DNA from 2 places in the Cytobacillus sp. Bva_UNVM-123 genome. Region 1 is predicted to be linked to the other one. Evidence: riboswitches for the same ligand, from Rfam matches in the RefSeq annotation. Region 1 holds a riboswitch; the other holds the start of a gene.
The links. Region 1 has a riboswitch for thiamine pyrophosphate ahead of thiT (energy-coupled thiamine transporter ThiT). Riboswitches for the same ligand answer to the same signal wherever they lie in the genome.
Positions count from the first base shown of each region.

Region 2: another riboswitch for thiamine pyrophosphate. It lies ahead of KDN24_RS09110 (ABC transporter substrate-binding protein); the one in region 1 lies ahead of thiT (energy-coupled thiamine transporter ThiT).

Region 1 is NZ_CM177772.1:2,343,602-2,348,398, reverse strand. Features, by position in the region: gene qoxB (cytochrome aa3 quinol oxidase subunit I) at 1-805, shown strand, start outside; gene qoxC (cytochrome aa3 quinol oxidase subunit III) at 795-1,400, shown strand; gene qoxD (cytochrome aa3 quinol oxidase subunit IV) at 1,401-1,748, shown strand; gene thiT (energy-coupled thiamine transporter ThiT) at 1,803-2,399, opposite strand; TPP riboswitch at 2,480-2,583, opposite strand; gene KDN24_RS11660 (AAA family ATPase) at 2,762-4,504, shown strand; gene menC (o-succinylbenzoate synthase) at 4,628-4,797, opposite strand, start outside.
Region 2 is NZ_CM177772.1:1,857,250-1,862,046, reverse strand. Features, by position in the region: gene KDN24_RS09130 (metal-dependent hydrolase) at 130-1,005, shown strand; gene KDN24_RS09125 (SCO family protein) at 1,025-1,606, opposite strand; gene KDN24_RS09120 (YkvA family protein) at 1,748-2,164, shown strand; gene KDN24_RS09115 (cell wall hydrolase) at 2,296-2,895, opposite strand; TPP riboswitch at 3,101-3,208, shown strand; gene KDN24_RS09110 (ABC transporter substrate-binding protein) at 3,564-4,565, shown strand; gene KDN24_RS09105 (thiamine-binding protein) at 4,579-4,797, shown strand, end outside.

The sequences.
Region 1 (4,797 bases):
GATTACTGGAGTAATGCTTGCAATGGCAGCAGCTGATTTCCAATATCATAACACATTATTTTTAGTTGCTCACTTCCACTATGTATTAATTCCGGCAGTCGTTTTTGCTGTGTTCGCTGGACTTTACTATTGGTGGCCAAAAATGTTCGGCTTTATGCTTAATGAAAAACTTGGAAAATGGCATTTCTGGTTATTTGTCATAGGCTTCAATGTTACGTTCATGCCTATGTTCTTCCTCGGATTAAATGGTGCAGTAAGAAGAGCTTATACGTATTCAGCAGAATCAGGGTTTGCCCCACTATTCTTAGTTTCAGCAATCGGTTCCGTCATTTTAGCAGCTGGTTTTGCGATCTTCTGCTATAACATTTATTGGAGTTATCGCCATGCAGATCGAAATATACCAAGTGACCCTTGGGACGCTAGAACTCTTGAATGGTCAACAGCAACACCTGTTCAATTTTATAATTTCGCAAAAACTCCTGAAGTTAATCGGCTTGATGAATTCTGGTATATGAAAAAAGAAAAACATGGTTTAACACTGAAAGACAGTGAACTAGAAGAAATCCATATGCCTAATAACTCTGGCTTACCTGTATTTATGGGTGGAGTATTCTTTGTGGCAGGTTTCTTCCTAGTATTTGAATGGCATATTGCTGCTGCCATCGCAACAATTGGTATATTCGCAGGTTTAATCATTCGTTCCTTTGATTATAACAACGGCTATCACGTAAAAATAAAGGATATAAAAGCAATTGAAAAATCATGGCGCACGAAAGATGGAGAGGTGCATAATCATGTCAGCTAATGTCAATACATCATTGCCGCTCGAATACCAAACCGAGCAAGACCGAATGAATATACTTGGTTTTTGGGTTTTCCTTGGAGCCGAGATTATTCTATTTGCAACCCTCTTCAGCGTATATGGTGTACTTAATCAACGTTTCGCTGGTGGACCAACACAACAGGATTTATTTGAAATCAAAGATGTAATCATTCAGACACTGTTGCTTTTAACTAGCAGCTTTACGATGGGACTTGCCATTTTCGAAATGCGCCGGCACAATCTTAAAGGATTAATTGCTTGGTTTATCATAACTTTAGCGCTAGGAGCTGGCTTCTTGTTCATGGAGGTTACGGAATTCACTCATTATGTTCATGAAGGGGCGACAATGCAAACAAGCGCATTCCTTTCTATCCTATTTGTTTTGCTTGGAACGCATGGTGCCCATGTGACAGTAGGAATTGGCTGGGCAACAATTGTCATAATCCAGCTTCTAAAAAGAGGATTAACACCTGTAACTGCTCGTAAAGCATTTATTATTGGTCTTTATTGGCATTTTCTAGATGTTGTCTGGATCTTTATCTTCACGTTTGTCTATTTGAAAGGATTGGTGGGCTAAATGGAAAAAAATAAAAAAAGCTTTCCGCTTAGTCACATCATTGGTTTTATATTTTCTCTCGTACTAACCTTTGGGGCGGCAGCAATTGCCTTAAAAACAGACCTTTCTCCATCCATTATTATGTGGATAATTGGAACGTTAGCGTTTTTACAAGCAGGAATTCAGCTCTTCATGTTCATGCACTTACGTGAAGGAGAAGATGGCTCGGCAAATGTCGTCAATATGGCTTATGCCGTATTTATGGCCGTCGTTATTGTCGCGGGTTCTATATGGGTAATGTCCTCAGGACATATGAAACATACAAACCATATGATGAATGAGGAACAAATGAATCATATGCATGAATAAGCTAAAAAACTGGCTCACTACGAAGTGGCCAGTTTTTTACTTTGCTTTTCTTACTTATGAAGCTTTCTTCCCAGACATTGCAGACAAATGATCCTTGCGTATCACTAACTGTGGTGCTGATGCTAAAATGAGAACTAGAATGATAGAGCAAACAATGAAAGCTCCGAGCATTGTCGTTCCGTTTATTGCGAATGAATAAAAAATTGGGCTTGTCACTTCAGGTGCAAAGTATTTAATAAAAATGACACCTGAAAGAAAATGCCAAAAATATCGAGCAACACTACCTATAAATATGGCGGCAACGACAAAAGCTAATGCTTTTTTCTTGTTTTTTGAACGTAATTCTTTTTGAATTGGGTTATATAATAAACCAGCAAAACCTATGAAAGTAAAGGCAAATAAATAATCAAAAACCGCTTGTACTGGATGGACAATCCATGCATCAAACACAATTTGAAGAAGGCCCCATAGCAGTCCTGCAACTAAGCTTGCTCGAAAACCCCAGCGAAAAGCAAGAATAAAAATCGGAATCATCGCGAAGGAAATCGACATATTTGGGATTGGCTTAAAGGAAGGCAATAAATCCAAAATAAGTGCAAATGCCGCAAAAAAAGAAACCTCGATTAATGCAAGTAAACTTAATTTTTTCAAAATAAAATCTCCCCTTTGATTTGATACGCGACCTCAAGGGGAGAATAGAAAGATAAAAGAGCAAATAAAAATAGATGCTCAATCTATTCAAGCCACATTCCTACGCTAGAATTAACTAACAGGTTCGAAGGGTCAGAACAATAAAATGTTCACTCTCAGCGAATTCGCTCCCCTTGTGGTTACGTTTATCATATTGTCACTGTAAGTATAGCCTACTTACCAATATTTGTGAAGGGTTTAAATGATAATATTCATTATTATTAGAAGTTGCGCCATTATTTTCATCATTTTACAAAAACCATAACCTATTCTAACCCCTTTATTTTATTTATAATGAAACTATACGATAAGGAGGGATATTGTTGAAATTTCCATTTAAAAAAGCTTCCACGTATATAGTCTTAATTGTTGCTCTCTTCATTATCATTACAGCCTCATTTTGGGCTTTTCATTCTATAAATAATTCAGTTAAAATCCCCTTTTCATCAGTTGAAAGCTTAATTGCTGCACAAAATGGTGAATTAGTTAGCATAAATGAACATAAGGATGGAGAACTTTCGATTATTACAAGTGAAGGTAAATTTGTTTCTCACATTCCTCCAAATAGTCAAATCATTGATAAATTAGTAGAAAACTATAATGTTCAGTACACATTCTCATCAAGCAGTCCATATACCTCTATTATACTTGTTGGATTAATTACTATATTAGCCATCATTGGGTTCTATATATTTAAATCCAATAAGGGTGGAATTGGCGCAACAAATACAATGAAGCAAACACTTTCTAAACCAAGTCCACTTCCAAAAATTTCACTTGCCGATGTTGGTGGCATTCAAGGTGAAATGAAAGAAGAAATCATGCAAACACTATCGATCCTGAAAAGTCCTGAACGAGCCCTAAAAATAGGTGTGAAGCCGCCGAAAGGAATTCTATTGTATGGACCTCCTGGAACAGGAAAGACATTACTTGCTCAAGCAATCGCAAAAGAATTAGGTGCAACATTTTTCTCTACAAGTGGAGCTGCGTTTAATGAAATGTTCATTGGAGTTGGTGCCTTAAGAGTGAGAACGTTATTTCAAAATGCAAGAAAGCATAAACCTGCTGTTGTTTTTATTGATGAAGTCGATGCACTAGCTGGTAAACGGAAGCAGCATGGTGGCGAGGAAAGTGAAAAAACATTAACAGAGCTGCTTGTTCAATTAGATGGCGTCCACTCCAATGATGGAGTTCTTTTCATTGCTGCAACAAATCGAAAAGATATGCTTGACGAAGCCTTCCTTCGTCCAGGAAGAATTGATTTTTCATTTAATATTCCCCTACCAGATACGAATGGTAGGAAAGAAATAATCGCGATTCATACGAAAAAACGTTTGTTAGCTAATAACATATTATCGTCGCTCGACCATTTAGCTGAGAGCACTTCTGGTTTTTCAGGTGCAGACCTTCACTCTCTATTTGAAACTGCAAGCAGACGAGCAGTTCGAAACGGGCAAGAAATGATTACGAAGGAAGATTTAGACTTTGCGCTCGATCGGACAATTTTAGGAAGCTCGACTCGTGCTCTTCAAGAACTCAACACTAAAAAGCGGGTAGCCATTCATGAGGCAGGTCATGCGCTTGTTGCAGCCATTACAAAACCAGGTTCCGTTCGAAAAGCTACGATCATTCCTCGTGGACAAGCACTTGGCTATGTCGCGCCAATTCCGAAAGAAATGCATCTATCAACAACTACTGATATGTTGGATCAAGTAGCAATGATCCTTGCTGGTGGTATAGCAGAAAGAATCATTCTTGGTGAACATAGCATCGGAGTTAGTGGCGATGTTCACCAAGCAAAACAAATAATTGAACAAATGGTAGATACAGGCTTGTTAGAAGATGGGTTCACCTTAACATTTAATAAAGTTGAAAAAGAAGTGAAAATGCAGGAATTATTTCAAAAAGCCTTGCAAAAATCAGAAAATCTCATTACAAACTATCGAACTCAGCATGAACTCATCGTTCAAGCATTATTAAAGAAGGAAACTGTAGAAGGTACGGAAATTCAGCAGATTGTCGACACTATTCCTTCACTTAACAACAATGAATATTGCATGGCGTAAGCATAAATGGCTTACGCCTTTTTCCATGAAACGACATCTTCTAAAGTTTTCAACGTCATTTCACCAAGTTTTGACGGCAAAAAAAGAAATTGTCTGAATTTGCGCTTTCCCAAGAAATAATTCTTACGTGTAATTTTTCTCTAGGACAGTGTATTTTCTAATTGTTTCACGGTTTGGTTCATACCCAATACCCGGTTTATCTGAAACAGCAATATACCCTTTTTCAACCATTACTTCTGGTTCAATAATATCTTCATCCCAATATCGAGATGAGCCTGCTGTGTCACCTGGCA
Region 2 (4,797 bases), 490 kb from region 1:
AGAAGTTTCATAGATTAGAATGGCATACATTTCTTATTAATTCGTTTTTTTACTTTTTAAGAATTATAATTAAGTTATTGTGACTGATGAAATTTAATTATGATAAATTATTTTTTGGGGAGGTAACTGATGGATTCCATTACCCATACACTATTTGGATTTGCCTTATATGGTACTATCGATAAAAAGGAAATGGATAAAAATCATAAAAAAGCATTCTTAATGACCTCTGTTGGAGCAAGTTTAATTCCGGATATTGATGTTATTTCTAGATTCTGGGATACAGAAGGCCAATATCAAATGTGGCATCGAGGAATTACCCATTCACTTTTCCTAACACCCCTTTGGGCGTTGCTCTTTTTTTTGCTCAGCATGTTATTCTTTAAAACAAAGGATAAAAGGTTATTTTTCCTAGGCTTGCTTGCCGTTTTTATTCATGATACTAGTGATCTTTTCAATGCTTGGGGAACAGGCTATTTCGAACCATTTTCATCAATGAGGGTCACATTTGGCACGATTCCAATAGTTGATTTAGTATTTTGGCTGATTTTAGGAATTGCCTACATTTTTTCACGGCGTAATAAAGTAAAAGCTCCTCATTATTTCAAAATAGCATGGTTGTTTATTGTGATTAATGTCGTTATTCAGACTACACAGGGCTACTTTATTTACAAACAATACGAAGAAAAGTATGAGCAAATTGCACTTTCAGCTGATTTTATTCCATGGAATTTCCATGTCATTGCTAAAAAAGACAATACCATCACGATTTATAAAGATAATTTATTTCAGGAAAAGCGTAGACAAGTCGTTTTGCAATCAGCGATACATGCAGACTTGGACATGCTTTTTGAAGAAAAGCCAGAAGCAAAGACCCTATACGAATGGGCACCATTTGTTGTACTCGTAGATGATCATGAACGGCTTGGACTTTATGACCCCCGTTTTTATCGCAATGGACAGTCCTTTTTATTTGAATTTATCGAGAAAAATACAAAAAGATGAGGGGCTTTCTCCTCATCTTTTAATCATTCAGTAATTTTAAATCAGCAATTATTTTATCATATGGTACATCAAGTCCATTGTAGCCCTTCACAATGACACCGTCGCGATTGATCAGAAAGATTTTTGTACCGTGTGTAACTTGATCAGTGCCTTCTTCCTTTTGAGCAAGTGTTTTAAAATTTTTTGCAATAGCTTGTATATCTTCTTGGGAGTATCCAGTTAAAAAATTCCATGTATTTAAATCTGCTTCATATTTTTCAGCATATTCACTTAATACGTCAGGTGTATCTCTTTCTGGGTCAACAGAAAACGACACCATCTTAGCCTTTACTTTTTCTGCTGCTAGCATTTCCTGAAGCTTTGCCATATTTGCTGTCATCGGTAAACAGACTGTGGTGCAATTTGTAAAAATAAAATTTGCAACCCAAGCTTCCCCCATATAATCATTGCTGCTCACATTTTTTCCATCTTGTGTGACTGCATTAAAATCTTGCAGTTTCCAAGCATATTCTGCTTGAAAACTTGGTTTTTCTGCACAGCCTGTCAATAAAAAACAAAAAACAATAAACGATGCCCATTTCATTCTTTTTCTTTTTTTCAAGCAAACCTTCTCCTTTTCATTACAATACTCTCCCATTACTAACTTAAATTATTTCTGCCAATACGATCGTGATTAAAAACACTTTTATATGTAAAATATAAATGATCATTATCAAAAATTTTTCTATGAAGGGTGGACAATATGCTAAATAAAGAAAAATATCAATTAGGCTATAAACGATTCGAATCACTTGCCAAAAAGTATGTCGATAACCCGAAGAAAACGGCAAATTTAATCAATAAAACGAAGAAAAAAGCAAAAAAAAATAAAGGTTCATTAGCAAAGGTATGGAATAATTTTCAACTTCTTACCGAATTACTTAAGTCTTGGTCAACTGGAGAATATCGAAATATTTCCAAGAAATCAATTGTCTTAATTATCGCCTCCATCCTCTATTTCGTTTCACCCATCGATATTATTCCTGACTTTTTATTCGGAATTGGAATTATCGATGATGCAGCTGTTATTTCTTTTGCCATTAAACAGCTCTCTGGTGAGATCGAGAAGTATCACCTTTGGAAACAGAATACAGTACAAAATGAAAGCCAGCTTAAATAAAACGATTATAAATAATTTCTCCTCATCAAAAAACCTGGCTCTCTCATAAAATACATTCGAATTATTCAGTCATTCGAATATATGATTTATTGATAGAGAAACCAGGTGTTTGTAAATCGAAGCTGCATTTTTTATTTTGCGAAACGGTGATTGCCAATAACTTTCGTAACTGTTTTCGTTCTCAGCCAGCTGTCACTCGTTTTATCAGGATTAAAAAAATAAATTGATTTTGTACCTTGTTCTTGAAGAGCAAGGGCTTCCATTACAGCATTTTTTGATTGAGCATCCGCTGGTTTGTTAATCGATCCATTGTCAACAGGCTGAAATTGTTTATCTTCATAAATGACATCTTTAATCGTATCTGGGAATCGCTTGTCTTCTACACGATTTAACACAACTAATGCGACAGCTACCTTTCCATCGTATGGCTCCCCTTTTGCCTCTGCATAAACAAGCCTTGCTAACAGATCCTTTTCATCATTAGAGATGGATTTTGGAATGATTATTTTTTCACCAGGATGAATGTCATCCGATTTTTTACCATTTATTTGTTTTAGCTCGAGCTCTGATACTCCATTCTTTACCCCTATTTTTAAAAATGTATCGCCTTTTTTAACAGTATATATATGAACATTATCTAATGTTTTCGCATATGAATGCTTAATTGCTGACGGGACAAATTGGAATGAGAGAATCATAAGCCCTGCAAATATAGCTGCAAGAATCTTCATATTGAATCTCCTCCATCATATTTTCTTCTATTCCTTTAAGACGTTATTACCGTAACATAGATTTTCATTCGACTCCACACCCAAATAATTTCCATGTGAATTAAGGGAGATCTAGGAAATAATCAGTTTATGCTTTTTTACTAGGCAAATAAAACTTATCTGTTATAATGAATAAGGAATAAAAAACGCTTTTTAAACTTAATAGGCTGAAATGTAGGGGAACCGTGAAAATGGTTGAGATTTCATCAATTGATGATAACCCTTAGAACCTGATCTGGGTAATACCAGCGGAGGGAACATATTCGAGCACCAACTATGTTTCGCTTATATGCGCCCGGGTTCTTTACCTTGGGCGTTTTTTATTTCCAAAAAAAAGAAAAACGGAGGCGACTGCTTAGGGACGACAAGCTTAAGACAAGTTGGCGAGTAGGTTGTTCTTTACCTACTTGACAGCTTGGCTTAAGACCTCGAGTCCCTAGGAGCCAAAGCTGGACAATGAAAAGCGGAGGCGACTGCTTAGGGACGACAAGCTTAAGACAAGCTGGTAGGTAGGTTGTTCTTTACCTACTTGACAGCTTGACTTAAGACCTCGAGTCCCTAGGAGCCAAAGCTGGACAATGAAAAGCGGAGGCGACTTGCCGAAGACTAGACAATTGGAGGTATTACATATGAAAAAATGGTTAACCGTCATTTTTACTGTTCTTGTACTAGTAGGATGCGGGAAGAGTAATGAACAAGTGACACCGTCTGGAAACGATAAAGATCAAAAGGAACCGAAGAAAGTTTCTGTCGTCCTCGATTGGACGCCAAACACAAACCATACTGGATTATATGTGGCAAAGGAAAAAGGCTTTTTTGCTGAAGAAGGATTAGATGTAGAGATTATTATGCCTGGAGAAGCGGGTGCTGATCAGCTTACAGCAACAGGCAAGGCAGATTTCGGTGTCAGCTATCAAGAAAGCATTACACAAGCTCGGATTCAAGGAGTTCCACTTGTCTCCATCGCAGCTGTTATTCAACATAATACATCTGGATTTGCTTCCCCAACTGAGAAAAATATTACTTCGCCTAAAGATTTTACTGGAAAAACATATGGTGGTTGGGGTTCACCTGTCGAAAAGGCAGTCATTGATTCATTAATGAAGGTCGAAAAGGCAAATGTTGAAGACGTTTCCATTGTCACTATGGGAGATACGGACTTCTTTACTGCGGTGAAAAGAGACATTGATTTTGCTTGGATATTTTACGGTTGGACAGGTGTTGAAGCAGAACTTCGTGGAGAGAAAATAAATATGGTTTATTTAACGGATTATACTGATAAACTTGACTATTACACCCCAGTTCTCGCTACGAGTGAAAAGATGATTGAGAAAAACCCAGAAATAGTAAAAGCCTTCATTAAAGCCGCTTCAAAAGGATATGAATTTACTATCAACAATCCAGAAGCTGCTGCGGATATCCTTTTGAAATCTGCACCAGATTTAGATGAGGCGCTTGTGAAAAAAAGTCAAGAATGGTTAGCACCTTATTATCAAGATGATGCGGCTAGATGGGGAGAACAAAAACTTGAAGTTTGGAAAAACTATGCAAACTGGATGTTTGAAAACGGTCTTCTTGACAAAGAATTGGAAGCAGAAAAAGCATTTACAAACGAATTTTTGCCAAAATAAGGGGATGTAACCAGTGACTAATACATTATTAAGTATCCAAATTATTCCGAAAACAAAAAATGGAGAAGATGTGATTCCATATGTTGATGAGGCGATCCGCATTATCGATGAATCAGGTGTTAAATATGAAGTGCACCCGTTAGAAACAACAATGGAAGGTGAATTAGGACAGTTGCTTAAAATCATTGCTGACATGAACGAAAGAATGATTGAGATTGGAAGCAGAAATGTT